3 regions of the Pseudomonas sp. GW821-FHT10C09 genome follow, and region 2 is predicted to be linked to each of the others. Evidence: predicted binding sites of a transcription regulator. Region 2 holds the regulator's gene; each other region holds the start of a gene.
The links. Region 2 encodes sigma-54, which starts transcription at its own class of promoters, with help from an activator protein. Its sites were predicted from a motif close to ANTGGCATNNANNTTGCTNT; they were not measured.
Positions count from the first base shown of each region.

Region 1: the regulator sigma-54 is predicted to act here: its motif matches at 7,024-7,043, upstream of flgB (flagellar basal body rod protein FlgB).
Region 3: the regulator sigma-54 is predicted to act here: its motif matches at 5,793-5,812, upstream of glnA (type I glutamate--ammonia ligase).

Region 1 is NZ_JBWKNG010000024.1:44,018-53,941, reverse strand. It holds gene AC07N8_RS23220 (response regulator) at 1-117, opposite strand, end outside; gene AC07N8_RS23215 (ribonucleoside-diphosphate reductase subunit alpha) at 852-3,746, shown strand; gene flgE (flagellar hook protein FlgE) at 4,038-5,354, opposite strand; gene flgD (flagellar hook assembly protein FlgD) at 5,386-6,111, opposite strand; gene flgC (flagellar basal body rod protein FlgC) at 6,127-6,570, opposite strand; gene flgB (flagellar basal body rod protein FlgB) at 6,574-6,981, opposite strand; gene cheR (protein-glutamate O-methyltransferase CheR) at 7,347-8,174, opposite strand; gene AC07N8_RS23185 (chemotaxis protein CheV) at 8,221-9,153, opposite strand; gene flgA (flagellar basal body P-ring formation chaperone FlgA) at 9,236-9,924, shown strand, end outside.
Region 2 is NZ_JBWKNG010000010.1:53,245-63,168, reverse strand. It holds gene AC07N8_RS12205 (DUF2753 family protein) at 1-304, shown strand, start outside; gene AC07N8_RS12200 (superoxide dismutase) at 306-917, shown strand; gene AC07N8_RS12195 (ZIP family metal transporter) at 948-1,841, shown strand; gene AC07N8_RS12190 (HPr family phosphocarrier protein) at 1,850-2,125, opposite strand; gene rapZ (RNase adapter RapZ) at 2,141-2,998, opposite strand; gene ptsN (PTS IIA-like nitrogen regulatory protein PtsN) at 3,001-3,465, opposite strand; gene hpf (ribosome hibernation-promoting factor, HPF/YfiA family) at 3,478-3,786, opposite strand; gene AC07N8_RS12170 (RNA polymerase factor sigma-54) at 3,861-5,354, opposite strand; gene lptB (LPS export ABC transporter ATP-binding protein) at 5,538-6,263, opposite strand; gene lptA (lipopolysaccharide transport periplasmic protein LptA) at 6,263-6,811, opposite strand; gene lptC (LPS export ABC transporter periplasmic protein LptC) at 6,798-7,370, opposite strand; gene AC07N8_RS12150 (KdsC family phosphatase) at 7,378-7,902, opposite strand; gene AC07N8_RS12145 (KpsF/GutQ family sugar-phosphate isomerase) at 7,902-8,876, opposite strand; gene AC07N8_RS12140 (ATP-binding cassette domain-containing protein) at 9,154-9,924, shown strand, end outside.
Region 3 is NZ_JBWKNG010000027.1:47,836-57,759, forward strand. It holds gene ntrC (nitrogen regulation protein NR(I)) at 1-383, opposite strand, end outside; gene glnL (nitrogen regulation protein NR(II)) at 380-1,465, opposite strand; gene AC07N8_RS24670 (DUF4124 domain-containing protein) at 1,696-2,316, opposite strand; gene AC07N8_RS24675 (DUF4124 domain-containing protein) at 2,313-2,822, opposite strand; gene AC07N8_RS24680 (cupin domain-containing protein) at 2,849-3,271, opposite strand; gene AC07N8_RS24685 (hypothetical protein) at 3,486-4,094, opposite strand; gene glnA (type I glutamate--ammonia ligase) at 4,290-5,696, opposite strand; gene thiI (tRNA uracil 4-sulfurtransferase ThiI) at 6,027-7,481, shown strand; gene typA (translational GTPase TypA) at 7,621-9,441, shown strand; gene AC07N8_RS24705 (YkgJ family cysteine cluster protein) at 9,629-9,924, opposite strand, start outside.

The DNA of each region.
Region 1 (9,924 bases), on a different contig from region 2:
CGCACCGTTGCCTTCGATTGAAACGCGCAGGCCATTGGCTTCCAGGTAATCACGGGTCAGTTCGGCCAGACGCTGGTCGTCCTCCACAATCAATACCTGCCAGGCTTCTTGCTCCACGGTGACCTCTGCTTGCCAACAACACTTATAAGGAAGGATCCGCCCGTCTTTTTGTAATGATTGGGGAGGATAAGAATGCATAACCATGGGGCGATTGTATAAACGCCGCCCGCCGAGAACACAAGCCGGCAAATGCGTTCGGACAACCCGGTTTTTTGTGATAGGGTTCGCGCCCTTAAAAATCCAAACAGCTGTTTTCAATCGTTGAAAATCGATGAAAAACGGTGCGCTCCAGCTAGGTCGCGGCCTACACGCCCGTTCCACCTTTCACACACAATTTACGCACAGGTTTATCCACAGGTAGTACGTTGCAACACCCTCCAAAACGCATTATCTTGTACCTCGGCGCCAAAAAAACCCTACATGTAGGGTTTTAGCTTAAAAGCCCAACCACATTTCAGACCAGAAACTCAAGCGCTTTATTGCCTGTTTATGGTTGAACCAAGCACGAATTTACAAGCCCAAACCGCACAGGCGGATGGCACCGTTTTTTCAGGCCAGAACAGCCAAAACGGTACGGGTGTTGCAGTCATTACTGGCACCCCTGAAAGGAATCCGGTTTCGAGCCCAGGCTCGCGGCCAAAAACTTCGGCAAGGAAGCGGCATCATTAGCCTTTTTCCTACTGTCCCGAAGTTGTTATGCCCGACCCCCGTCGGTTGTAGTGCTTTTGGACAGAACGGTGGGCACCTTTATGGTGCCCAAACAAACATAGAGAATGTGGAGACACCCCCCCATGCAAACCGACACAACTCGCGAGAACCCGCAGGGCACCTTGCCGCAGGCCGCTGATTCGACTTCGGATCTGTCCGCTACCGCGCCTGGCCAACTGCGTGTGATCAAGCGTAACGGCACTGTCGTTCCTTACACCGATGACAAGATCACCGTCGCCATCACCAAAGCGTTTCTCGCAGTTGAGGGCGGCACCGCTGCCGCCTCGTCGCGAATCCATGACACCGTGGCCCGCCTGACCGAACAAGTCACCGCGACCTTCAAGCGTCGCATGCCATCGGGTGGCACCATCCACATCGAAGAAATCCAGGACCAGGTCGAACTGGCCCTGATGCGTGCCGGCGAGCAGAAAGTAGCCCGCGACTACGTGATCTACCGTGACGGCCGTTCGAAACAACGCGCCGCCCACGCCCCGGCCGAAGAAGCTGTCAACGCTCACCCATCGATCCGCATCACCCGCGCCGATGGCAGCTTTGCACCTCTGGACATGGGTCGCCTGAACACCATCGTCACCGAAGCGTGCGAAGGCCTGGAAGAAGTCGACGGCGACCTGATCCAGCGCGAAACCCTGAAAAACCTGTACGACGGCGTGGCCCTGACCGACGTCAACACCGCCCTGGTGATGACTGCCCGTACCCTGGTTGAACGTGAGCCGAACTACTCGTTCGTGACCGCTCGCCTGCTGATGGACACCCTGCGTGCCGAAGGCCTGAGCTTCCTCAACGTTGCCGAAAGCGCCACCCACCACGAGATGGTCGACCTGTACGCCAAGGCGTTGCCTGCGTACATCGCCAAGGGTATCGAATTCGAATTGCTGAACCCGGTCCTGGCCACTTTTGACCTGGAAAAACTCGGCAAGGCGATCAACCACGAGCGCGATCAGCAGTTCACCTACCTGGGCCTGCAAACCCTGTACGACCGTTACTTCATCCACAAGGACGGTATCCGCTTCGAACTGCCGCAAATCTTCTTCATGCGCGTGGCCATGGGCCTGGCGATCGAAGAGAAGCAGAAAGAAGACCGTGCCATCGAGTTCTACAACCTGTTGTCGTCCTTCGACTACATGTCCTCGACCCCGACCCTGTTCAACGCCGGTACCCTGCGTCCACAGCTGTCGAGCTGCTACCTGACCACCGTGCCGGATGACCTGTCGGGCATCTACCACGCGATCCACGACAACGCCATGTTGTCGAAATTCGCCGGTGGCCTGGGCAACGACTGGACGCCGGTTCGTGCGCTCGGTTCGTACATCAAGGGCACCAACGGTAAATCCCAGGGCGTTGTTCCGTTCCTCAAGGTAGTGAACGACACCGCCGTCGCCGTTAACCAGGGTGGCAAGCGCAAAGGCGCTGTGTGTGCCTACCTGGAAACCTGGCACATGGACATCGAAGAGTTCATCGAACTCCGTAAGAACACCGGTGATGACCGTCGTCGTACCCACGACATGAACACTGCCAACTGGATCCCTGACTTGTTCATGAAGCGCGTCTTCGATGACGGCAAGTGGACCCTGTTCTCGCCATCCGAAGTCCCGGACCTGCACGACCTGACCGGTAAAGCCTTCGAAGAGCGCTACGAGTACTACGAAGCCCTGACCGAATACCCAGGCAAGGTCAAACTGTTCAAGACCATCCAGGCCAAAGACCTGTGGCGCAAAATGCTGTCCATGCTGTTTGAAACCGGCCACCCATGGCTGACCTTCAAAGATCCGTGCAACCTGCGCAGCCCGCAGCAGCACGTGGGCGTGGTCCACAGCTCGAACCTGTGCACCGAGATCACCTTGAACACCAACAAGGACGAGATCGCCGTTTGCAACCTGGGCTCGATCAACCTGCCGAACCACATCGTCAACGGCAAGCTGGACACCGCCAAGCTGGAACGCACCGTGAACACCGCTGTTCGCATGCTCGATAACGTTATCGACATCAACTACTACTCGGTGCCACAAGCGAAGAACTCCAACTTCAAGCACCGTCCGGTCGGCCTGGGCATCATGGGCTTCCAGGACGCGCTGTACCTGCAGCACATTCCTTACGGTTCCGACGCTGCCGTCGACTTCGCCGACAAGTCGATGGAAGCGGTCAGCTACTACGCGATCCAGGCTTCCTGCGACCTCGCCGATGAGCGTGGCGCCTACGAGACGTTCCAGGGTTCGCTGTGGTCCAAAGGCATCCTGCCGCTGGATTCGCAACAGATCCTGATCGAGCAACGTGGCCAGAAGTACATCGACGTTGACCTGAAAGAATCCCTGGACTGGGCACCGGTTCGCGCCCGTGTACAGAAAGGCATTCGTAACTCCAACATCATGGCCATCGCACCGACCGCGACCATCGCCAACATCACTGGCGTCTCGCAGTCGATCGAACCGACCTACCAGAACCTCTACGTGAAATCGAACCTGTCGGGCGAATTCACCGTGATCAACCCGTACCTGGTTCGCGACCTGAAGGCTCGCGGTCTGTGGGACTCGGTCATGATCAACGACCTGAAGTACTACGACGGTTCGGTGCAGCAAATCGAGCGCATCCCGCAAGAACTCAAAGAGCTCTACGCGACTGCTTTCGAAGTGGACACCAAGTGGATCGTTGACGCGGCAAGCCGTCGTCAGAAGTGGATCGACCAGGCTCAGTCGCTGAACCTGTACATCGCTGGTGCATCGGGCAAGAAGCTGGACGTGACCTACCGCATGGCCTGGTACCGTGGTCTGAAAACCACTTACTACCTCCGTGCCCTGGCCGCGACCAGCACCGAGAAGTCGACCATCAACACCGGCAAGCTGAACGCTGTTTCCAGCGGCGGCAACCAAGGTGAAGATTCGGTCCTGGCAGCACCTGCCGGCCCTGCTCCAGTGCCAAAGGCCTGCGCCATCGACGAGCCGGATTGCGAAGCTTGCCAATAAGCTGAGCCGGTAGGCGCTGAAGGGCGCTGACCTGAAACCCCCGATCAATCCTCTGGATGGGTCGGGGGTTTTCTTTTGCCTGGTGGAAAGTGGCGCCCCCACTGGCCTCTTCGCGAGCAGGCTCGCTCCCACAGGAGACCGGGTTGGCCTGGAGGAATGCGGTCAAATGTGGGAGCGAGCCTGCTCGCGAAGAGGCCGGCCCAGACAACCGAAATACCAAGATCCGGAGACAAATCCCGGGCATAAAAAAACCCCTCTTTCGAGGGGTTCTTTATGCAGCGCTATCAGGCATCAAGTCATCTGAATGATGGTCTGCATGATGGTGCTCTGGGTGGAGATGGTCTTGGCGTTCGCCTGGTAGTTGCTCTGCGCCTTGATCAAATCAACCAGTTCGTTGGTCAGGTTGACGTTGGACTCTTCCAGCGAGTTGGACACAACCGAACCCAAGGTACCGGTTTTCGGAGCATCGATGCCAGGCACGCCCGAGGCGAAGGTTTCTTTCCAGGCAGTACCACCAATTGGCTGCAAGCCTTGTTCGTTGGCGAAGCTGGCAATGGCGACCTGGCCGATGGCCTTGGTTTGCTGGTTGGTGAAGTTGGCGGTCATGACACCGCTTTCGTCGATGGTCAGGCTGGAAATCTGGCCTGTCGCGTAACCGTCCTGGTACTGCGCAGTACGTGCGGTTGGCGAAGCGTACGACGTGGTTTTGGTCATGTCGAACGCGATACCGGCCGCGGCTGCGTCCGAGCCGTTCAGGGCCCAGGTTGGCGGGTTGGTGTTGGCGTTAACCAGCACGCCCGGCTTCCAGCCTGTCATGGTCAGGGTGGTACCGGTTTGCGTCCAGCCCGCACCGCCCACCAGGGTCTTGATGCTGCCATCAGGATTGAAGGTGAGGTCAGCAGTGATCGGCACCGGCGGCTCAGCCAGCGGGTTGGTTGGGCTACGGCCGTCCATGTAGGTGTAGACAGTCCAGGAGTTGGACGCCGCATTTTTAACGTAGTACTGGTCCATCGTGTGCTGGTTACCCTGCGTGTCGAACACAGGGGTGGAAATGGTCTTGCTGTAGCTGTTGGTGTCTTTGACGTTGAACGGCGTCACTGTCGGCAGTGGGTCCGAGGAGTTCAGGTTCATCGTCTGGTCGACACGAGTGGTCGCGTGCGGCGCCAGGCTCGAGGTGTCGATTTTCAGGTCAGTCAGCACGCCGTTGATGATCTTGCCGTTGGCGTCGACGCCAAAACCCTGCAAGCGGCGGCCGTTGTTGTCGACCACGTAGTTCTGGGCGTCAGTCTTGAACGCACCGGCACGGGTGTAACTCAGCGAGCCGTTGTCGCTCATGACGAAGAAACCGTTGCCCTGGATACCCATGTCCAACACGTTGCCGGTGTTGTTCACGTCGCCCTGGCCGAACTGCTGGGAAACGTTGGCCAGACGCACGCCGTTGCCGACGGTCTTGCTGCCGGTACCCAGGCGCGTGGCCGAGTACACGTCTTCGAATTCTGCACGGGACGATTTGAAACCGGTGGTCGCGACGTTGGCGATGTTGTTGCCGGTGACGTCCAGTTGTTTGTTGGCTGCATAGAGACCGCTAAGGCCGATATTGAAAGACATATTCCACTCCTTTGTGCCGTGTTAGTCGGCTCTATATACCAATGGTCTGTACTTTGGACAGGGCAACACTGCCCAGGCCTGCCAGGTTCAGCATCAACTCACCGCCGGTCTGGCTGATGGTCACGCTGTTGACGGTTGCCGGCAGGTAAGTCACCAGCGAGGTCGCCTGGCTGTCGTAAGTCGCGGTAGCTGCAAACTTGTAGGTGCCGGCCTTGGCCACTTCACCCGCATCGTTCTTGCCGTCCCAGATGAAACCGGCGTTGCCGGCTTGCTGGCTGCCAAGATCGATGGTGCGAACGACTTTGCCATCGGTGTCCGTGATCTTGATCGTGACCGGGTTCGTCGAGGCCGGTACGACTGCTGTACCGTTGAAACTCTTGGAGGTATCGACCACCGCGGTGTCGGTCTGGGCGACGACCGAACGACCCACCAGCGAAGAAGCCTGCAACGCTTGCGACGAGTTGTAGTTGCCGGCAATGCCGCTGACCGTATCGTTGAGCGTGGTGATGCCTTCCAGGCTACTGAACTGCGCCAACTGAGCGACGAACGCGCCGTTGTCCTGCGGTTCCAGCGGGTTCTGGTTTTTCAGCTGAGTCACCAGCAATTGCAGGAAGGCATCTTTGCCCAATGCTTTATTGCCGGTGGCACTGTTAGTGGCTCCGGCCAGGCCGTCGCTGCTGGTGTTATTGGTCTTGACCGAAGAGTTGGCCAGGACATCCTTGAGGCTCAAGCCGCTGGTGGTATCGGTAACACTCATCTGAGTCGCCCCTTATCACTGACCGAGGGTCAGGACCTTCTGCATCATGGTTTTGGCGGTGTTCATCATTTCGGCGTTGGTCTGGAACGAACGGCTCGCGGAAATCATGTCGGCCATTTCTTCGACGACGTTGACGTTCGGGTAGTAGACGTAGCCCTTGGCGTCGGCAGCGGGATGGTTCGGCTCATAACGCGCTTCGAGGTTGCTCTGGTCTTCGACCACGCCGAGCACTTGCACGCCTTGACCGGCAGCGTCCTGGCTCTGGAACAGCGAATCGCTGCCGCCGTTCTGGCCGCCCTGGAACATGGTGGCGAACACCGGGTGACGGGCGCGATAGGTCTGGTCGATGCTCGACGAGACGGTTTCGGCGTTGGCGATGTTCGAGGCCACGGTGTTCAAACGCGTGGTTTGTGCGCTCATGCCGCTACCGGCAATGTTGAAAACACTGGATAGAGACATGAATTACTCTCCGCGCAGGGCTGATACCAGCCCTTTGAATTTGCTGTTGAGCAGGGTGAAGCTGGCCTGGAAGCCGACGGCGTTTTCCGCGTAGTTCGACTGTTCCAGTTGGGCGTCCACGGTGTTCTGGTCGATCGACGGTTGCATCGGCGTGCGATACAGCAGCGACTCGTCGCCATTGCCCAGGCCTTCAGCTTCGATATGACGGCTGTTGGTCATGTTCAAGGCAAAAGTACCGCCCTTAGTTTTCTCGTTCTGTGCGGCGAGCACTTTGGAGAAGTCCAGATCCCGAGCCTTGTAGTTCGGGGTGTCGGCGTTGGCGATGTTGTTGGCCAGGACTTCGGCACGCTGAGCGCGGAAGCCCAGGGCTTGTTCGTGGATACCGAGCGCTTTATCGAAGCTGATGCTCATGTCGGGAAACCTTCGGGTGACCTGATTTTTCGTAACAGAGACATAGCAAGCCGCGTGCCAAATCGAAAAAGCCCGAAAACCGGGGCTTTGCGGGCAGTGGCAAGGGCGGCAATGCCAGAAAAGCGGCAACCGGTTTCCGCTGGATGCCGCTTTTCTGCCGCTTTCTCAAGAGCAACGCAGATCCCTTGTGGGAGCGAGCCTGCTCGCGAAGGCGTCCTGTCAGTCGACATCTATCTGCATTGCCTGACCCAGCGCTTTCGCGAGCAGGCTCGCTCCCACAGGGTTTAGTGGTGTTGGCGGGAAATCATCGGCAAAAAAAACGGGAGCCCCTGAGGACTCCCGTTTTTTTGTATGCCGCCAACCAATCACTTCGCCTGGTAAATGATCCCCGGGCTGCACTGGACCATCTGGTAATGGTCTGGCAAACCGTTCAGCGCTTCGGACGCGCCGAGGAACAGATAGCCGCCCGGCTTGAGCGTGCTGTGAATGCGCAACAGGATGTCCTTCTTCACCTCGGCGGAGAAGTAGATCAGCACGTTGCGGCAGAACACGATGTCGAATTTGCCGAGGGCCGCGTAGCTGTCCAGCAGGTTGAACGAGCGAAACTCCACGCGGCTCTTGATCGGCGCCTTGATCGCCCAGCGCCCCGGCCCTTTCGGGTCGAAGTAACGCTGGAGACGCTCGGGCGACAGGCCACGGCCGATCGCCAGGCTATCGTACTCGCCGGTCTTGCAGTTGGTCAGCATGGTGCCGGACAGGTCGGTGGCGACAATCTGCGCCCCCATCTTCAGCTGGCCCATGTTGACGCGCTCGAACTCGTCGATGGACATCGACAGCGAGTACGGTTCCTGACCCGACGAACACGCCGCGGACCAGATCCGCAAACGCTGGCCGGGTGCGGCCTTGATCGCTTCAGGCAATACCTTGTTCTTCAACACTTCAAACGGATAGGTGTCACGAAACCACAGGGTTTCGTTGGTGGTCATCGCGTCCACCACCATCTCGCGCAAACCACTGCGCGGCTGGGTCTGGATGCGCTGGACCAGCTCACCCAGGGATTTGATGCCTTGCTGTTCCATCAGTTTGTTGAGACGGCTCGAGACCAGGTACTGCTTGTTTTCACCGAGCAAAATGCCACAGGCTTTTTCCAGGAAGACCCGGAACTGTTCGAAATCCAAATTACCCGTAGACAAAGATGCCGCCTCTTAAATCGTGTTAACCACCAGGGGCAGAAGGCCCCTAGCTGATATCTGCTGCTTTGATCCGGTCGACTACCCGGGATGCCAGGTCATCAGGACGGAATTTGGCAAGGAAGTCATCAGCACCGACTTTCTTGACCATCGCCTGATTGAATACCCCCGACAACGAAGTATGCAGGATGATATGAAGCTTTTGCATGCGCGGGTCGTTGCGGATCTCGGCCGTGAGGGTGTACCCGTCCATTTCCGGCATCTCGATGTCGGAAATCATCATCAGGAACTCTTCTTCCGGCTTTTTCCCTTCATCGACCAGCTTTTTCAAATAGTCCAGCGCTTGCTTGCCGTCGTTCAACGCCACCACTTCGACACCGACCGTTTGCAGGCAACGGGTTACCTGTTTGCGTGCCACGGACGAGTCATCGACGGTCAAGACCTTCAAGGACAAGGCCTTGTGCTGGGTTTCGACATCGACCACACCAACCGAAATTGCTTCCGGCGTCGGCGCCACTTCCGCGAGGACTTTCTCGACGTCGATGATTTCGACTAACTGATTGTCGACCCGAGTCACAGCCGTCAGGTAGTGATCGCGCCCCGTGCCCTTGGGTGGCGGATGAATCTCTTCCCAGTTCATGTTGACGATGCGCTCCACCGAGCGCACCAGGAAACCCTGGGTCTTGGTGTTGTACTCGGTGATGATCACGAACGGATTGCTTTGATCTTTCAGCGCGCCGGAGCCGGTCGCCATGGCCAGATCAAGAATCGGAATGGTCGCCCCCCGGATATTTGCCACACCGCACACGACAGGACTGGATTTTGGCATCAGCGTGAGCTTTGGGCATTGCAGCACTTCCCGAACCTTGAACACGTTGATCCCATAGAGCTGCTGGCCGTCGAGACGGAACAACAGCAGCTCCAGGCGATTCTGCCCTACCAGTTGCGTGCGCTGGTTTACCGCATCCATTACACCAGCCATGCACAGACTCCTACACCAACGCTTAAGTGTGTTGCGACGCACGTTCATTGCTAAACGGCACGGCGCTTGCTTTTTAACTCTTATGAACACAGAACCGACATTTTTCCGACGCCTGACATCAAACGCTCGCCAAGTGCTTTGCGCGATGTCGGCCGTCTGCCTGTTCAACGCTGGCAGCCCTGCCCTTGCTGACGCAGTTACCTTGCCTGACATGCTTATCGGCGTCACTCAGGGCTTTCTTGAGTTCACCGTAGAAGACTATTTGGCGACCAGTCAAACCGAAGGTCGTTATGAGATCGAGGTCAAGCAGCTCGATCCGCGCCTGCGAATGCCCATGTGCGACAAGGAATTGACAGCCACTTTGGAGAGCCCGGCGATCCCGATTGGTCGGGTCACGGTCAAGGTTCGTTGCGACAGCACCTCACCCTGGACGGTGTTCGTGCCCGCTCAAGTCCGCCTGTTTCGCGACGTCGTCACCACCACCCGACCGCTCAAGCGCGCCGGCTTTATCGAGCCGGGCGACGTCATGCTGCGCGAACGAGACATCAGCCTGATCGGCCAGGGCTACTTCACCTCGACGGATCAGGCGATCGGGCAGAAACTTACCCGACCAACGGTCGCCGATCAGGTGCTGACGCTGGTCCATCTCGAACAGGCCGAAGTCATTTCCAAAGGCGACCAGGTCGTGATTACCGCCCGCAGTGGCACGCTCAGCGTGCGCATGCCGGGCGAAGCCCTGTCCAATGGCGGGTTGCGTGAACAGATCCGGGT
Region 2 (9,924 bases):
GGATGCCGACGAAGCGGTGGCGGCCTGCGTGATTTCCCACCACAACCTGGCGGACCTGCATTTGCGTCTGAACCAGCCGGAGGAGAGCGCCGAATATTTGTGCGCGATCCATCAACGGCTGTTGCAGACCCTGCAAAACCCGCGTCTGGCACCGGCCCTGCGCGATGCTGCGCTACGCCAAAGCAGCAAGACCTATGTCGAGCTGTTGAATTTCATCAGCGAGCACGGTGAATACCCGCGCACCCATCGGCTGCTGCACATCGATGCAGCCTCGCCTGCGCCTCAACATCATGGAGTTCATTGAAATGGCTTTTACCTTGCCTGCCTTGCCTTACGCCTACGATGCCCTGGAACCGCACATTGATGCGCAAACCATGGAAATCCATTACACCAAGCATCACCAGACCTATATCAACAACCTCAACGCGGCGGTCGAAGGCACTGAATTTGCCGATTGGCCAGTGGAGAAACTGGTGTCCGCCGTTCAGCAACTGCCGGAAAACCTTCGTGCAGCGGTGATCAATCAGGGCGGCGGGCATGCCAACCATTCGCTGTTCTGGGAAGTGATGGCGCCCAATGGCGGCGGCAACCCTGACGGTGCGCTGGCCGACGCGATTGATTGGCAACTGGGTGGCCTGGCCAGTTTCAAGGAAGCCTTCACCAAAGCTGCGCTGACCCGTTTTGGCAGCGGTTGGGCGTGGCTGAGTGTGACGCCGCAAAAGACCCTGGTCGTTGAAAGCAGCGGCAATCAGGACAGCCCGTTGATGAGCGGCAACACGCCGATTCTGGGTCTGGATGTGTGGGAACACGCCTATTACCTGCGTTACCAGAACCGCCGTCCTGAATACATCAACGCGTTCTACAACGTGATCAATTGGCCTGAAGTCGCCGCGCGCTATCAGGCTGCGCTGGTTTAAGTCCTCTATAAAAACATTCCAAGGCTGACTATGGGCACTGAAACACTGGCGATCGGAAGTGGACGGATGTTTCGTTATGCATTCGGATCGCTGTTACTGCTGGCGGGCATGACATTGCTGGTCAGCCATGGGCTGGCGTGGCTGGACCTCGAACCAAGACTGTCGCGTGCACTGCAAGGCGGGGCGATTTGTGCCTTGGGCACCGCGTTGGGTGCGGTACCCGTGTTGGTGATACGTCGGATGCCTCAGGTGGTCAGCGATACGTTGCTCGGTTTTGGAGCCGGGGTGATGCTCGCTGCAACGGCGTTTTCGTTGATTGTCCCGGGTATTTCCGCCGCTGAAGGCCTGGGGCTGACGCCTTGGGCTTCCAGCGGCCTGATCAGCTTCGGCATCATGCTGGGGGCATTCGGATTGTTTCTGGTGGATCGCAAGGTGTCTGGCGCATCGCCGGAAATGCTGGTCGGGACGCTGGAGCGGCCAGTGATTCCACCGCGGATCTGGTTGTTTGTCTTTGCCATCATCGCCCACAACATTCCTGAAGGCATGGCGGTCGGTGTTTCGGCGGGCGGTGGAATGCCGGAAGCGGACAGTCTGGCCATGGGCATCGCGTTGCAGGATGTCCCGGAAGGGCTGGTGATTGCGTTGGTGTTGGCCGGGGCGGGGATGTCGCGGGTCAAGGCGTTCCTGATCGGTGCGGCGTCAGGTTTGGTCGAGCCGGTATTTGCGCTGTTGTGTGCGTGGTTGGTGAGTCTTGCGGAGCTGTTGTTACCTTTGGGATTGGCACTGGCGGCGGGGGCGATGTTGCTGGTGGTCACCCATGAAGTCATCCCCGAGTCGCGACGTAACGGTCACGACAAACTGGCGAGTCTTGGTTTGCTGATCGGGTTTTGTTTGATGATGGTGATGGATACGGCGCTCGCCTAGGCGAGCGTTTATTCACCTTCGTCGAAATATCTGTTGATCAAGTCCACCAATGCCTGCATCGCTTCGTCAGCCTGTTCACCTTCAGTGCTCAGGTGGATTTTGGTGCCCTTGCCCGCAGCGAGCATCATCATGGCCATGATGCTTTTGCCATCGACCGTGGATTCCGGCGTGCGTCCTACTCTGATCGTGCAATTCTTGAATTCACCGGCGACGCCGACAAATTTTGCAGAAGCACGGGCATGCAGGCCCAGCTTGTTGATGATTTCGATTTCCAGAGCAGGCATCGCGGTGTGAATCCTTTAGCTGAGGTCGCGGTGGCGGACCTGGACATTCTTCAGGGATTGTTGCAGAACCTGGCCCAGACGTTCGGTCAGGTAGACGGAGCGGTGATGCCCGCCGGTGCAGCCAATGGCAATGGTGACATAAGCGCGGTTGCTGGCGGCAAAGCGCGGCAGCCACTTGAGCAGATACGACGATATGTCCTGGAACATTTCTTCGACGTCCGGTTGAGCGGCGAGGTACTCGGCCACCGGCTGATCGAGCCCGGACTGCGCACGCAGCTCCGGCTTCCAGTAAGGGTTGGGCAGGCAGCGCACGTCGAACACCAGGTCCGCGTCCACGGGCATGCCACGCTTGAATCCGAACGACTCGACCAGAAATGCAGTACCGGCTTCCGGCTGGTTCAGCAGGCGCAGCTTGATGGTGTCGCGCAGCTGGTACAGGTTCAGGTTCGTGGTATTGATCTTGAGGTCGGCCAGATCGACGATCGGACCCAGCAGATTGCTTTCGTCCTCGATAGCTTCGGCCAATGAACGGTTGGCAGTGCTCAGCGGGTGACGTCGACGGGTTTCGGAAAAGCGCTTGAGCAGGGTTTCTTCGTCGGCGTCCAGGTACAGCACATCGCACTTGATATGCCGGCTACGGACTTCTTCGAGCAGTTCGGGAAAGCGTGACAGGTGGCTCGGCAGGTTGCGCGCATCGATGGACACGGCGACCAGCGGCTGTGCCAGTTCGGTATGAATCAGTGCGCGTTCGGCCAGTTCCGGCAGCAAGCCGGCGGGCAGGTTGTCGATGCAGTAGTAGCCGTTGTCCTCGAGAACATCGAGTACGGTACTTTTACCTGAGCCGGAACGGCCACTGACGATGATCAAGCGCATGGTTACGGACCGTTTTGCTCGTCCAGGACAACCTGATACAAGGCTTCGTTGCTCGGGGCGCTGCGCAGACGATCACGGACTTCTTTGCGATCGAGCATGCTGGCGATCTGGCGGAGCAGTTCAAGGTGCACATCGGTAGCGGCTTGCGGGACCAGCAATACGAACAGCAGGTCAACCGGAGCGCCGTCGATGGCGTCGAAATCGATAGGGGCGTCGAGGTGCATCAAGGCGCTGATGGGCGACTCGCAACCCTTCAGGCGGCAGTGGGGGATGGCGATGCCGTTGCCAAAACCGGTCGAGCCGAGTTTTTCACGGGCAATCAAAGCCTCGAAGACATCTTGCATCTCCAGATCCGGCACTTCCCGGGCGATCAGGTTGGCAATTTGTTCGAGGGCTTTCTTTTTACTGCCGCCCGGCACGTTCACGAGGGAACGGCCGGGGGTCAGGATGTTTTCAAGTCGGATCATGGGTTGGGAGTGTTAACGACCGGTTGCACCCTGGAGGAGGCTCTGGGTCTTTTCCTTATGCTTTTTGAGTTGTTTATCCAGCTTGTCGGTCAGTGCGTCGATCGCCGCGTACATATCGGTATGTTCCGCGTTGGCGACCACTTCATTGCCGGGAATATGCAGGGTGGCTTCGATTTTCTGCTTCAGCTTCTCGACCGTCATCGTGACCTGCACGTTGGTGATCTTGTCGAAATGCCGCTCTAATCGTTCGAGTTTTTCGCCGATGTAGGTGCGCAGGGGTTCGGTCACTTCCAGTTGGTGTCCACTGATGTTGACTTGCATACAGCTTCTCCTTCGTTGCCAGTGCATAAAGCGGTAGATCAGATGATCTACCACTGGAACGCTGTGGCGTGGCTCTACATCAACCGCTTGCGTTCGCTCGAAGGCGCGATCCCCAAGGATTCGCGGTACTTGGCGACGGTGCGGCGAGCCACCTGAATGCCTTGTGCCTCCAGTAAACCAGCGATCTTGCTGTCACTCAACGGCTTTTTCTGATTTTCCGCGGCAACCAGTTTTTTGATGATCGCGCGGATCGCCGTGGACGAGCATTCGCCGCCTTCGGAGGTGCTGACGTGACTGGAGAAAAAGTACTTCAGCTCATAAATACCTCGAGGGGTATGCATGAATTTTTGCGTGGTCACCCGTGAAATCGTCGATTCGTGCATGCCTACCGCTTCGGCGATGTCATGCAGGACCAACGGCTTCATGGCTTCGTCGCCGTATTCCAGGAAGCCGCGCTGATGCTCGACGATCTGGGTGGCAACTTTCATCAGGGTTTCATTGCGACTTTGCAGGCTCTTGATGAACCAGCGGGCCTCTTGCAACTGATTGCGCATGAAGGTGTTATCAGCGCTGGTGTCGGCGCGACGAACAAACCCGGCGTATTGGGCGTTGACCCGCAGCCTTGGCACCGATTCCTGGTTCAGTTCCACCAGCCAGCGTTCGTTATCCTTGCGCACGATTACGTCGGGGACGACATACTCGGCTTCGCTGGATTCGATCTGCGAGCCGGGGCGCGGGTTGAGGCTCTGGACCAGTTCGATAACCTGGCGCAGTTCATCTTCCTTGAGCTTCATGCGGCGCATCAACTGGCTGTAGTCACGACTGCCGAGCAAATCGATGTAGTCGCTGACCAGGCGCTTGGCTTCGGTCAGCCAAGGTGTCTTGACGGGCAATTGGCGCAATTGCAGCAGCAGGCATTCGCCCAGGTTACGCGCGCCGATGCCGGCCGGTTCGAATTGCTGGATGCGGTGCAGGACGGCTTCGATTTCGTCCAGTTCGATGTCCAGTTCCGGATCGAACGCTTCGAGGATCTCCTCGAGGGTTTCATCCAGGTAGCCCTGATTGTTGATGCAGTCGATCAGGGTCACGGCGATCAGGCGATCGGTGTCGGACATCGGTGCCAGGTTCAGTTGCCAGAGCAGGTGGCTTTGCAGGCTCTCGCCGGCCGATGTGCGAGTGGTGAAGTCCCATTCGTCGTCATCGTTGCTCGGCAGGCTGCTGGCGCTGGTCTGGTAGACGTCTTCCCAGGCTGTGTCGACGGGCAGTTCGTTAGGAATGCGCTCGTTCCAGTCACCTTCCTCGAGGTTGTCCACCGTCGGGGCGGTTTCCTGGTAGGAGGGTTCCGAAACATCGGCATTGGGTTGCTGTTCGGCTTTGTCGGCCAAGGGGTCGGCGTTGTCGAAGTCGTCGCCTTCTTCCTGGCGTTCGAGCATCGGATTGGACTCCAGGGCCTCCTGGATTTCCTGTTGCAGGTCCAGGGTCGACAATTGGAGCAGGCGGATGGCCTGTTGCAGCTGCGGTGTCATCGTCAGCTGCTGGCCCATTCTCAAGACTAGCGATGGTTTCATGGCAGGGGCTTAACACCTTATTCGCCGGCGCACATGCGCCATCCACTACAGGGCGCCGGAGCGCCAAACATAAGCAAATTATATGCCTGAAACTGAAGTGTTTGCCTAGAGCGCTGTAACAATAAAAACCTGTTGATTTTTATCGCCGTAAGCGCTCAGTCGACTAGCCAGACACCTCAACGCTTACAGGCGGAACTCATGGCCCAGATAAACTTCTTTAACCAGGTCGTTGGCCAGGATAGTGGCGGAGTCGCCTTCGGCGATCAGCTGGCCATCGTTGACGATGTAGGCGGTTTCGCAGATATCCAGGGTTTCTCGGACGTTGTGGTCAGTGATCAGCACGCCAATGCCCTTGGCCTTGAGGTGGTAGATGATCTGCTTGATGTCGCCAACCGAGATCGGGTCCACGCCGGCGAAAGGTTCGTCGAGCAGGATGAATTTCGGATTGGTGGCCAGTGCACGAGCGATCTCCACGCGGCGGCGTTCGCCACCGGACAGGCTCATGCCGAGGTTGTCGCGGATGTGGCTGATGTGGAATTCCTGCAGCAGGCTTTCCAGCTCTTTGCGACGCCCGGCCTTGTCGAGTTCCTTGCGGGTCTCGAGGATCGCCATGATGTTGTCGGCCACCGAGAGTTTGCGGAAGATCGATGCTTCTTGCGGCAGATAGCCGATACCAGCCTTTGCACGACCGTGCATGGGCTGGTGGCTGACGTCCAGATCGTCGATCAGTACGCGGCCCTGATCAGCCTGCACCAGGCCGACGATCATGTAGAAGCAGGTGGTCTTGCCGGCGCCGTTGGGACCCAGCAGGCCGACGATTTGACCGCTGTCGATCGACAGGCTGACGTCACGCACGACCTGGCGGCTCTTGTAGCTCTTGGCCAGATGCTGAGCTTTCAGAGTTGCCATTACTGGGCCTTCTGCTCGTCGGTTTTCTTCTTCGGCTGGATCACCATGTCGATGCGTGGACGCGCCTCGGTGACCTTGTTACCTGTCGCACGGCCAGCGCTCGCAAGCTTCTTGACCGTGTCGTAGACGATTTTCTCGCCCTGGGTGGTGTTGTTATCCTTGTCGACAACTTTTGCCTTGTCGATCAGCACGACGCGGTTTTGCGCGGCGTGGTACTGGATGGTCACGCCCCAGCCCTGCACAGGCTTGGTGTCGCCAGCGGTCTGCAGTTGCTCGAAGTAGGCGAGGTTGCCCACCGAAGTCACCACGTCGATGTCGCCTGCCGGCGTACGCGTGATGGTCACGGTGTTGCCCTTAACGATCATCGAACCCTGGGTAATGATCACGTCACCTTTGTAGGTGGCAACGCCATTCTTGTCGTCCAGTTGGGCATCGTCGGCCTGAATGCGGATTGGCTGCTCTTGATCGTTCGGCAGAGCCCAGGCGCTCACGCTTCCCAGTGCTGCGCCCAGACTGAGCAAAATAGGGAGGGTTTTAACGAGCCTCATACTGTCCTCTTACGTTAGATAGCAGGTGTATCCTGCTTTCTTTCAAGTACGCTTTCATTCCGTTGCCTGTCGATACACCGCCAGCGCCGTCGATTCTAACGGGTTGGTCGGTCTGCGCATATTGCTGCTGCGGGAACACAGTCATACGGGTGGTGGTAATCAGGGTCTTGCGGTTTTTTTCGTCGAAACGGGTGATACGTACCGAATCGATCAGCTCGACCTGAGTACCGTCCGGATTGACTTCCCCGTGTTCGCTCTGGACGTGCCAGGGAAACTGGGTGCCGCGAAACATGTTCAAGTCGGGATTGGTCAGCAGCGTGACCTCGGACGCTTTCAGGTGTTCGACCTTGTCGGACGTCATTTCGTACTGCAATTTGCCATCCGGCAGGTACTGCACGCTGTGGGCGTTGAGTGCGTAATAGTCGATCGCGCTTTCATCGACAGGGGCAACTGTCTTGTCGAGGAAGCGTTCCGGGCTGATGTTCCAGTAGCCGACCGCAGCGAACAGCGCCGCGATGCAACTGAACAACAGGATGTTACGAAACTTTTTGCTCAGCATAATGGGCTCACAGGTACGCGGCGTTAGCCGCATCGAGGCGGCCCTGGGCGCGCAGGATCAATTCGCAGAATTCGCGAGCGGCACCCTCGCCGCCACGGGCGACGGTAATGCCATGGGCGTTTTCACGCACGAAGCTGGCAGCGTTGGCTACCGCCATGCCCAGGCCGACGCGGCGAATCACCGGCAGGTCCGGCAGGTCGTCACCGAGGTAGGCCACTTGTTCATAGCTTAGGTTGAGTTGGGCCAGAAGTTCGTCCAGTACCACCAGTTTGTCCTCGCGGCCTTGATAAAGGTGCGGGATACCGAGGTTTTTCGCTCGTCGTTCGACCACCGGGGTCTTGCGGCCACTGATGATAGCCGTCTGTACGCCCGCCGCCATCAACATCTTGATGCCTTGACCGTCGAGGGTGTTGAACGTCTTGAACTCACTACCGTCTTCAAGGAAGTACAGGCGTCCGTCGGTCAGCACGCCGTCGACGTCGAACACCGCGAGTTTGATCTGTTTGCCGCGTTGCAGCAGGTCCTCACTCATTACATTACTCCTGCACGCAACAAGTCGTGCATGTTCAAGGCGCCGACCGGACGGTCTTCGCTGTCGACCACGACCAGGGCGTTGATTTTGTGGTCTTCCATGATTTTCAGGGCCTCGGCGGCGAGCATTTCGGCGCGGGCGGTCTTGCCGTGGGCGGTCATGACCTGGTCGATGGTGGCGGTGTGGATGTCGATGCTGCGATCCAGCGTGCGGCGCAGATCGCCGTCAGTGAAGATCCCTGCCAGCTTGCCGTCGGCTTCCAGAATGACGGTCATGCCCAGGCCCTTGCGGGTCATTTCCATCAAGGCGTCCTTGAGCAAGGTGCCGCGTTGAACCTGCGGCAGCTCTTGCCCGGCGTGCATGACGTTTTCCACTTTCAGCAGCAGACGTCGGCCCAGTGCACCACCGGGGTGGGAAAAGGCGAAGTCTTCAGCGGTAAAGCCGCGCGCTTCCAGCAACGCAACGGCCAGGGCGTCGCCCATCACCAAAGCGGCAGTGGTAGAGGAGGTCGGTGCCAGGTTCAGCGGGCAGGCCTCGTGTTCGACGTGAACGTTGAGATTGACCTCGGCAGCCTTGGCCAGCGGGGAATCCGGGTTGCCGGTGACGCTGATCAACTGAATGCCCAGACGCTTGATAAGGGGCAGCAGGGTGACGATTTCGTTGGTGGAACCGGAGTTCGACAGGGCCAGGATGATGTCATCCCGCGTGATCATGCCCATGTCGCCATGGCTGGCTTCGGCCGGGTGCACGAAAAAAGCCGTGGTGCCGGTGCTGGCCAGGGTGGCGGCGATCTTGTTGCCGATGTGCCCGGATTTACCCATGCCTACTACAACCACGCGGCCTTTGCTGGCCAGAATCATCTCGCAAGCGCGTACGAAATCAGCGTCGATGTGGGGTAGCAAGCCTTCTACGGCTTCCAGTTCGAGGCGGATGGTGCGTTGTGCTGATTGAATCAGGTCGCTGGATTGGCTCATGTCAGAAATCGTATAGCCTGATGAAAAGGCGGCGATTATAGCGGTAATGATCAAAACCCTCACGCTAGTTCGTCACGCTTTGTCATCCCCTGTAACCGAATCCCCTCTAAACGAGGCTTTTTGCCTGTCAAGTTACTGAACATGGTCGGGCTTGGGCCTTGGGCGCTTGGCCTTTGCAGTGATATAGTTCGCCGCCAGTTCGGCCTGCCCGGGGAGGTATGTGCTTTCGTCAGAGAGCCAGGCGTCCGAGTGAGAGGCTGCATCGCAAGGAGTTTAGATGAGTGCCGATAACGCCTACGCGGTCGAGCTGAAGGGACTGTCCTTCAAGCGCGGTACGCGCAGCATTTTCAATAACGTCGATATCCGTATCCCGCGCGGCAAGGTCACCGGCATCATGGGGCCTTCCGGGTGTGGCAAAACCACGCTGTTGCGATTGATGGGCGCACAATTGCGTCCAACAAAGGGCGAAGTCTGGGTCAACGGCCAGAACCTGCCCAAGTTGTCGCGCAGTGATCTGTTCGATGCGCGCAAGCACATGGGAGTGCTGTTCCAGAGCGGCGCCCTGTTCACCGACCTCGATGTGTTCGAGAACGTCGCCTTCCCGCTGCGCGTTCATACCGAGCTGCCGGAAGAAATGATCCGTGACATCGTCCTGCTTAAATTGCAGGCCGTGGGCTTGCGTGGCGCCATCGACCTGATGCCTGACGAGTTGTCCGGCGGCATGAAGCGTCGTGTTGCGCTGGCCCGGGCAATTGCTCTCGACCCGCAGATCCTCATGTACGACGAGCCCTTTGTCGGCCAGGACCCCATCGCCATGGGCGTACTGGTGCGCCTGATCCGCCTGCTCAACGACGCCCTGGGAATCACCAGTATCGTGGTCTCCCACGATCTGGCCGAAACCGCGAGCATCGCCGACTACATCTATGTCGTCGGCGAAGGCCAGGTGTTGGGGCAGGGGACTCCCGAGGAACTGATGAACTCGCAGGAGCCACGGATCCGTCAATTTATGACGGGCGAACCCGACGGTCCGGTCGCATACCACTTTCCA
Region 3 (9,924 bases), on a different contig from region 2:
CCTTGCTGTTCCTGAGCGTGCTGATTGGCGCGCTTGACCAGGGAAACGGCTTCATCGACATCGAACGGCTTGGGCAGGTATTCGAACGCGCCACCCTGATAGGACGCGACAGCGCTGTCCAGATCGGAGTGAGCGGTCATGATGATGACCGGCAACCGTGGGTGCTGCTCGCGAATCCGTGCCAGGAGGTCCAGGCCGCTGGCACCCGGCATGCGGATGTCAGAGATGATCACGTCCGGTTGCTGGCGCGCCAGGCGGCTCATCACGCCATCGGCGCTGTCGAAGCTTTGCGTGGTCATGCCTTCCTGCTGCAAGGCTTTTTCCAGGACCCAACGGATAGAACGGTCGTCATCGACGATCCACACGGTTTCACTACGGCTCATGTCGATGTGGCTCCTTGTTCCAGTGGCAGAAAGATCGAGAAAGTGGTGTGGCCTGGGTGGCTGTCACATTCGATCAAGCCCTGGTGCTGGCTGATGATGTTCTGGGTAATGGCCAGGCCCAGCCCGGTACCGTCCGGACGACCGCTGACCATGGGAAAGAAGATGGTTTCCTGCAGTTCCGCAGGAATGCCCGGACCGTTGTCGATAATTTCGATCTTGGTCACCAGGCGATGGCGCACGTGGCCGATGGTGAACTGGCGCATGGCGCGGGTGCGCAGGCTGATGCGGCCAAGGCGCAGCTCGTTCTGGCTGCTGATGGCCTGCATCGCGTTGCGCACGATGTTCAGCACCGCCTGAATCATTTGTTCGCGGTCGATCAACACATCCGGAATGCTTGGGTCGTAGTCGCGCACCAAGGTGATGCAGCCTTGGCTTTCGGCTTCCACGAGATGGCAGACGCGCTCCAGCACTTCGTGGACGTTGCACATGGCCAGGGAAGGCAATTTATTCGAGCCGAGCATGCGGTCGACGAGGTTTCGCAGGCGGTCGGCTTCTTCAATGATCACGTTGGTGTAATCGCGCAGGCTTTCTTCGGGCAGTTCGCGGGCGAGTAATTGCGCGGCGCCGCGAATCCCGCCCAGCGGATTCTTGATTTCATGGGCGAGACCACGCACCAGCATCTTGCTGGTTTCCTGCTTCGACAACTGCGCCTCTTCCTTGGTGATCCGCAGCAGGCGGTCACGGGGATGAACTTCCAGCAACAGCATGGTGGCGCCGTTGGCCAGGATCGGCGTGACCGCGTAATCGACGGTCAGGGTCTGGCCGGTGAGGGCGGTGAGCATCGCTTCGCGTTTGGTGAACGGGTGCGCCTGCTCGACCGCCTGGCGCAGGGAATTCAGCGCTTCGGTGGATTCGGTGAACAACTCGCTGATGAACTGCCCATGACTGCGCTGGCCGCTGATGGCCAGCAGCATCTCCGCCGCCGGGTTCATGTACTCGAGGCGCAGTTCGGCGTCGAGCAGGATGGTGGCGGTGGTCAGGTTGTCGAGTAGCAAGCGGTGTAGTGCGTCGCTAATGGTCATCAGGACCTCTTTTGGAGCGGAGCGTGCGCGAGAAACAAGCGCTGATGCGGGGAAAATGCAAAAACCAAACCAAGGCTCCGAAAAGAAGCAATTAAGGCCTGAAACGGGCGTTTGACGCTCGTTTGCGTGGCGTTCTGCCAGCTTTCGCGGGTACTTTCGAACCAAAATGGGTTGCGATGTGGGTACGGTGCACCCTATCGCACCAATATAGTGCGCAAAGCTGAACGACGTTAGAACAAACGCAGGAAGGGATTTTTTTCTTCTTCCGGTTTGTCTTCGAGGGGGCATTCCGGCCGTTGGCCGTAGTCGGCGAGGGTGCAGGGTTTGACCCGGCGTTGTTGCGCGAGTGAGGTGCGCAGCATGTGGAAGGGCTGATTGGCCGTGCGTTCGATGGTGCGGCCTTGTTCGTCGAGGATTTCCACTGACAGGTTGTGGCTGCCGCGATCGATATTGGTCAGGGGGAAAACCGGGCTCGGGCCGGGTTCGGCGGTGGGTTGACCGTCGAGCAGCAGGCGGTAGCGATGACCCGGTTGCAGACCGGGTTCATTGGTGACGCTGACGATAATTTCGCCGGCATTGCTGCGGATCGTCGCGTCTGGCTCCGGCACCAGAATGCGCAGCAAGTCGTAGTGAAACAGTGCTTGCTCGTCGGGCGGGTTCGCGGCGATCAGCGGTTTCCCAGTGGAGGGTTGGGCAGCCATGCGGTTGCTGGTCGCCAGCGGCACGCGTTTGGCGTTGCCGTGTTGTGGCTGGTCGGTGAAGGCGCGATTGCCTTGGGCGTCGACGTAAGTGAAGACTTCAGCCGACACCGGGAAGGCGATCAAACAGGCGATCAGCAGCCACAGCTTCATGGCTTGTGCACCCGTTGCACGGTGAACGTGACGCTCGGACTTTGCTGCAGGACCTCCTCGCCATTGATCACCTGCACCGCCAGGCTGTGTTCACCCCGGTCGATGTTCACCAGTTGCAAGATCGGCACATTGCTCGATTGCCCATACGGCTGGCCATCCAGCAGCAATCGCAACAGATGCGGTGCTTGCAGGCGCGGCTTGATCAGGACGCTGACGGTGAAGGTACCGTTATTGGCGCGCAGGGCTTCCTCGGTGGGCAAGCCAGTCAGTTGCAGCGCCTCGTAGGCGTTGCCGGGCGGCTCATTGCGGGTGGTGCCGCTGGGGGCGGCGAGAGGGGCTTGGGGTTCCACGCTGTTGAGCGGCGGCAATTCAACCGGCTGGGCCGTGACGCCATCGGGCGGTTGATTGCTGTAGGCGGTGTTGCCGTCGGCGTCGGTGTATTTGTAGATTTGGGCCGTCACGGGATAGACGAAGAACAGCAGCAAAAGCATTAAAAGTGGCCGCATTCAGACTCCCTGTGAGCAGCAAGGATTTACTCCGACAGTGGAATACCTTCGCTGCCAGCATAGAACACAATAAGTTCTACCGGTTCATCGCCGGTGACCCCGCGATGGGCAATATCGACCATTTCCGCCACGGCTTCACCTTGTTTGACGCGTGTGGTCTGGCCGTTGTCCCTGCTCTCGATAATCAGCTCGCCGGAGAGGACATAGCCCGCATTGGGAATAGGGTGGATGTGCCAGGGCAGTTGGGTGTTGGCCGGTATCTTGAGTTTGAGCACGGTCAGCTCGGGTGTGGCATCCAGATAGCGCATGTAAGGTGAGTTGTCCCACGACTGACTGCTCTTGAGCAGGATTTCTCGTTCGATTTTCGTGGGCTCGGCCGTGGTGCTGCAGCCCTGCAGGGTAAGGGCGCCGAGCACGACCAGTATTGTCCTGAGTGAGTAGGTTTTCATCGATCCTTCCTTTGAGTCCATTCCGTGGACAGGCTGCGAATCATTCACAGCGATTGATGCCGCAAGATACTGCGTGCGGCCGAGGGGAAGGCGGATTTTATTGTTGGAAAATGCGTCAAAAAAAACGTCTGAAACTGGCCGCGTAACCATCAGGCAATCTACGCGGCGTTCAAAAAAATCACCTCATCCACTGCACCCGGTCGCCCTGGAAGGCTCATTCAGAATCTTTCATGCAAGGCCCGATTATCTTGCGCAATTTGCTGTCGTCTTGCGGCAGGACAAACCTGGCGGTCAGCGGTGGATCACCTTTTATCGTTGACGGTAGTGTCAGCGTCAGCGATTGGCCCCGCGCGCCTTTGTGGGTCCAGTCATTCAACCCTTGCCGATTGGTTGGCATGTAAAAGTTGAAGAGCAATTTGTCTGATGGCGGAAGCGCACTCGTGTAAAAGCCGTTTATCGAATAGTCGCGGGGCGCAAGTATTCCCGTTTTGAGGCTCAAGGGGCCGGTGGATCGGGCGTCAGGGCCTTCAAAGGCATCGGGGTTGAAGCCCAGCTCATCCGTCGAGGTCAGCAGTGTGATAACAGGGCGGCGCACGGGAGAGCGATAACAGCTGACTTGCAGCATGGCTGCGCTGGTTTTGTTTCCGTGGCTCGCTTGACCGTTCAGGCGCGCACTGACTAGCGGGGCGTCCGGATCTGGTTTCACTACGCGCCATGCTTCTTCGTGAGCGTCGGCAGGCAAGAGGCTTTCAGCGGCTTGAGTGCCGGTCAGGACGCAGAGCAACAGCGTTAACGAGAAAAAATTGGTGCGGGGAAGGTTCATCGCAAAAACCGCAGGGAGAGAATGCGGCGGATGGTAGAGGGTTGCGTGCGATTGGCGAACCCATTGGCGGGTGCGCTTCTGGGTTTAACCCCGGCGAGCGCTCTGTTCTCAATCCAAGTGCTTGTTTTTTTTACAAATAAAAAGGCCTCCCAAAGGAGGCCAATTTGTTACGCCGCGTGTGCAGGCGCTACCGGATCAGCAGCTGTAGTACAGCTCATATTCCAGTGGGTGTACGAAGGTGCGGACCTTGATTTCTTCTTCGCTTTTCAGAGCGATGTAAGCGTCGATGAAGTCATCGGAGAACACGCCGCCTTTGGTCAGGAACGCGCGACCTTTGTCCAGCTCTTCCAGGGCTTCTTTCAGGCTGCCGCAAACTTGTGGGATCTCTTTCGCCTCTTCAGGCGGCAGGTCGTACAGGTTTTTGTCAGCAGCATCGCCTGGGTGGATCTTGTTCTGGATGCCGTCCAGGCCAGCCATCAACAGTGCAGCGAAGCCCAGGTACGGGTTAGCTGCTGGATCCGGGAAGCGGGCTTCGATACGGCGAGCGCGAGGGCTGGACACGTAAGGAATACGGATCGAAGCGGAACGGTTGCGAGCCGAGTAGGCCAGCATTACCGGTGCTTCGAAACCTGGGACCAGACGCTTGTAGGAGTTGGTCGACGGGTTGGTGAAGCCGTTCAGGGCCTTACCGTGCTTGATGATGCCGCCGATGAAGTACAGGGCGGTGTCGGACAGGCCGGCATAGCCTTCGCCAGCGAAGGTGTTCTTGCCATCTTTGGCGATGGACAGGTGAACGTGCATACCCGAACCGTTGTCGCCGTACAGAGGCTTAGGCATGAAGGTCGCGGTGCGGCCGTAAGCAACTGCAACGTTGTGTACGCAGTACTTCAGGGTCTGAACTTCGTCAGCCTTGGCAACCAGGGTGTTGAACTTCACACCGATTTCGTTCTGGCCGGCAGTCGCCACTTCGTGGTGGTGAACTTCGATGGTCAGGCCCATTTCTTCCATGGCATTGCACATGGAGGTACGGATTTCGTGGTCGTGGTCAAACGGTGGAACCGGGAAGTAACCGCCTTTGATACCTGGACGGTGGCCATGGTTGCCGCCTTCGATGTCCTGGTCGGACATCCACGAGCCTTGTTCCGAGAAGATTTTGAACATCGAGCCGGAGATGTCCGACTTGAACTTCACTTGATCAAAGATAAAGAACTCTGGCTCCGGGCCAACGAATACTGTATCGCCGATACCGGTCGACTTCAGGTATTCCTCGGCGCGGTGGGCGATGGCGCGTGGGTCACGGTCATAGCCTTGCATGGTCGAAGGGTCGATCACGTTGCAGACCAGAATCAGCGTTGGGTCTTCGGTGAACGGGTCGAGGACGGCAGTGCTGTCGTCCGGCAGCAGGATCATGTCGGAGGCTTCGATGCCTTTCCAGCCAGCGATGGAGGAGCCGTCGAACATTTTGCCTTCTTCGAAGAAAGCGTCATCCAGCGCGTCGCGAGCCGGCATGGTCACGTGGTGCTGAGTGCCTTTGGTGTCCGTGAAGCGCAGATCAATCCATTTGACGTCATGATCTTTGATGAGTTGAACCGACTTCGACATAGTGTCCTCCGGGTGGCTTCGGGCTTGGTAGTGGATGCCCTTGGAATGTGGGTGATGCCGGCGCGAATACTCTGCCAAGGCAACCTGCCTCACAAGGGAGCAAATTGCATGCCAGTGCCCCACCATGGGTTTTTTGCCCCAATTTCACGCTTATAAAGGCACAAGGCGAGTTCGGAGGAGAAATCTCGCCCTACAATGTAGCGTTAAAATCCATAAATGACCCGTTTTGGTGCGCGCAAAACCTTCTGCACATTAACTGGTTAAACCTTGAGCAATTTCCGCTATAATCCGCGCCCCCCTTTTTCGGCTGGCCCAGCGCGCGCTGTTTTCATGAAACTAATCGTAAAAGTCTTCCCCGAGATCACCATCAAGAGCCGCCCGGTACGGATGCGTTTCATCCGCCAATTGGCTAAAAATATCCGCACCGTGCTCCGCGACCTGGACCCGGCCGTGGTGGTGAACGGTGTGTGGGACAATCTCGAGCTGGAAACCCGCGTCAGCGAGCCCAAAGCCCTGAAGGAGATGACCGAGCGCCTGAGCTGCATGCCGGGCATCGCGCATTTCCTGCAGGTCGATGAATACCCGTTGGGCGACTTCGACGACATCGTCGCCAAGTGCAAGCAGCACTTCGGTGAGTCCCTGGCCGGAAAGATCTTTTCGGTGCGCTGCAAGCGCGCCGGCAAGCACGAATTCAGCTCGATGGACGTCGAAAAATACGTCGGCAGCCAACTGCGTCGTCAGTGCGGCGCCGCCGGAATCTCGCTGAAAGCGCCGGAAATCGAAGTTCGCATCGAAATTCGCGACAAACGGTTGTTTGTGATCCACAACCAGCACAACAGCATCGGCGGTTATCCGCTGGGTGCACTGGAACAGACGCTTGTGCTGATGTCCGGCGGCTTCGACTCCACCGTGGCGGCGTACCAGATCATGCGCCGTGGCCTGATGAGCCATTTCTGCTTCTTCAATCTGGGCGGAAGGGCCCATGAACTGGGCGTCATGGAAGTCGCGCACTTCATCTGGAAGAAGTACGGAAGCTCCCAACGCGTGTTATTTGTCAGTGTGCCGTTCGAGGAAGTTCTGGGAGAAATTCTCGGGAAAGTCGATAACAGTCATATGGGTGTAGTTTTGAAGCGTATGATGTTGCGCGCTGCTTCCCGTATTGCTGATCGGCTGGAGATTGAAGCGCTGGTCACCGGTGAAGCGATTTCCCAGGTGTCGAGCCAGACGTTGCCGAACCTGTCCGTGATCGACTGCGTGACCGACAAGCTGGTCTTGCGTCCGCTGATCGCCAGTCACAAGCAGGACATCATCGACCTGGCTAACGAAATCGGGACTGCCGATTTCGCCAAGCACATGCCGGAATACTGCGGGGTCATCTCGGTGAACCCAAAGACCCACGCCAAGCGTCCGCGCGTGGAGCATGAAGAGAAAGAATTCGACATGGCGGTCCTTGAGCGTGCGCTCGAGAACGCCAAACTGGTGCCGATCGATCGCGTAATCGACGAATTGGGCCAGGACTTGCAGATTGAAGAAGTCAGCGAAGCGCTGGCGGGGCAAATCATCATCGACATCCGTCACCCGGATGCCGCTGAAGATGATCCGCTGGCCCCGGCTGGTATCGAGGTACAAGCGATGCCTTTCTATGCATTGAACGCTCGTTTCAAGGAACTGGACCCTACTCGCCAGTACCTGCTGTATTGCGACAAAGGCGTGATGAGTCGCCTGCATGCCCACCATTTGCTCAGTGAGGGGCATGCCAATGTGCGCGTTTATCGACCGAGCTAAGAGCCCGGGGCTGTATGCCTGTGGCCTGCGTCACCGGCCCCCCGACTCTGCCGTCAAGCTGTAACGGCAAGGCCTGACTCTACTGTTAATCGCTGCCAAGACTTGTCAGCACACCGAATCCTCTGATCGAGATACACAAGTGATCGAAAATCTACGCAACATCGCCATCATTGCTCACGTTGACCATGGTAAAACCACCCTGGTAGACAAACTCTTGCGTCAATCCGGCACCCTGGAGCGCAACGAGCTCAACGACGAGCGCGTGATGGACTCCAACGACCAGGAGAAAGAGCGCGGTATTACCATTCTGGCGAAAAACACCGCCATCAACTGGAACGGCTACCACATCAACATCGTGGATACCCCGGGCCACGCCGACTTCGGCGGCGAAGTTGAACGCGTAATGTCGATGGTTGACTCCGTTCTGCTGCTGGTTGACGCTCAAGACGGCCCTATGCCGCAAACCCGTTTCGTGACCAAGAAGGCTTTCGAAGCCGGCCTGCGTCCAATCGTGGTCATCAACAAGGTTGACCGTCCAGGCGCGCGTCCGGACTGGGTTCTGGACCAGATCTTCGACCTGTTCGACAACCTTGGTGCTACCGAAGAACAGCTGGACTTCAAAGTCGTCTACGCCTCGGCCCTGAACGGCATTGCCGGTCTGGAACACACCGACATGGCTGAAGACATGACCCCGCTGTACCAGTCGATCGTCGACAACGTACCTGCGCCGAAAGTTGACCGCGATGGTCCGTTCCAGATGCAAATCTCCGCTCTGGACTACAACAGCTTCCTGGGTGTTATCGGCGTTGGCCGTATCGCTCGTGGCCGCATCAAGCCGAACACTCCGGTTGTCGCTATCGACGCCGACGGCAAGAAGCGCAACGGTCGTATCCTGAAGCTGATGGGTCACCACGGTCTGCACCGTATCGACGTTGAAGAAGCAGCTGCCGGCGACATCGTCTGCATCAGCGGCTTCGACCAGCTGTTCATCTCCGACACTCTGTGCGACCCACTGAACGTCGAAGCGATGAAGCCGCTGACCGTTGACGAACCAACCGTTTCCATGACCTTCCAGGTAAACGACTCGCCTTTCTGCGGTAAAGAAGGCAAGTTCGTGACTTCCCGTAACATCAAGGAACGTCTGGACAAAGAACTGCTCTACAACGTTGCCCTGCGCGTTGAAGAAGGCGACACCGCCGACAAGTTCAAAGTCTCCGGCCGTGGTGAGCTGCACCTCTCGGTACTGATCGAAACCATGCGTCGCGAAGGCTTCGAAATGGGTGTTGGTCGTCCGGAAGTGATCATCCGCATGGTTGACGGCGTGAAGCACGAACCGTATGAAAACGTGACCATCGACCTGCCAGAAGAATCGCAAGGTTCGATCATGGAACAGATCGGTATCCGTAAAGGCGACCTGACCAACATGGTTCCGGATGGCAAGGGCCGTGTGCGCCTTGAGTACAACATCCCGGCTCGTGGCCTGATCGGTTTCCGTAACGAGTTCCTGACCCTGACCTCCGGTGCAGGCATCCTGACCTCGATCTTCGACCGTTACGACGTGATGAAGTCCGGCGACATGTCCGGCCGTCAGAACGGCGTGCTGGTGTCGGTTGCTACCGGTAAGGCTCTGACTTACTCGCTGGAAACCCTGCAAGCTCGCGGCAAATTGTTCCTGGGTCACGGTGAAGACGTGTACGAAGGTCAAATCGTCGGCATCAACAGCCGCGACAACGACCTGGGCGTCAACCCAACCAAAGGCAAGAAGCTCGACAACATGCGTGCTTCGGGTAAAGACGAAACCATCGCTCTGGTTCCGCCTATCCGCTTCACTCTGGAGCAGGCTCTGGAATTCGTTCAAGAAGACGAATTGTGCGAAGTCACTCCTAAGTCCATCCGTCTTCGTAAGAAGATCCTGGGCGAAAGCGAGCGTACCCGCGCTGCGAAGAAGTCCGGTAACTAAGTCATTTAGTTAGCTGACAAAAAAACGCCCCCGACCGCAAGGTCGGGGGCGTTTTTGTTTGTCTGGGGTATGTGTAGTGTTTGCGCTGGCCCCTTCGCGAGCAGGCTCGCTCCCACTGGGGAGCGCATTTCAATGTGGGAGCGAGCCTGCTCGCGATGAGGACCTGTCAGACAACGAAGATTTCTGGTTAGAACTTATCGAGCGGCCGACGGCTCTCGCTGGTCTCGCGCACCACTTCTTTCGGTTTGTACGCGCAATACCCAGGCCGCGGACCGATTTTCGGGTGATTGCGGCAGGTATCCGGGCGCTTTTCATAAATAGTGCACAGACGGCTCTTACGATCCAGGTACAGGCAGTCGTTGTTGCTCATGCGCTGGAGGGTGAAGATCTCGGTCTTCTGGCTGTAACGCTCGACGATCCCTTCCTTCTGCAGACGCTTGGCGATGTTCTTCGCCGGCTCGCCGCGTTCGAACTCGTCGACGA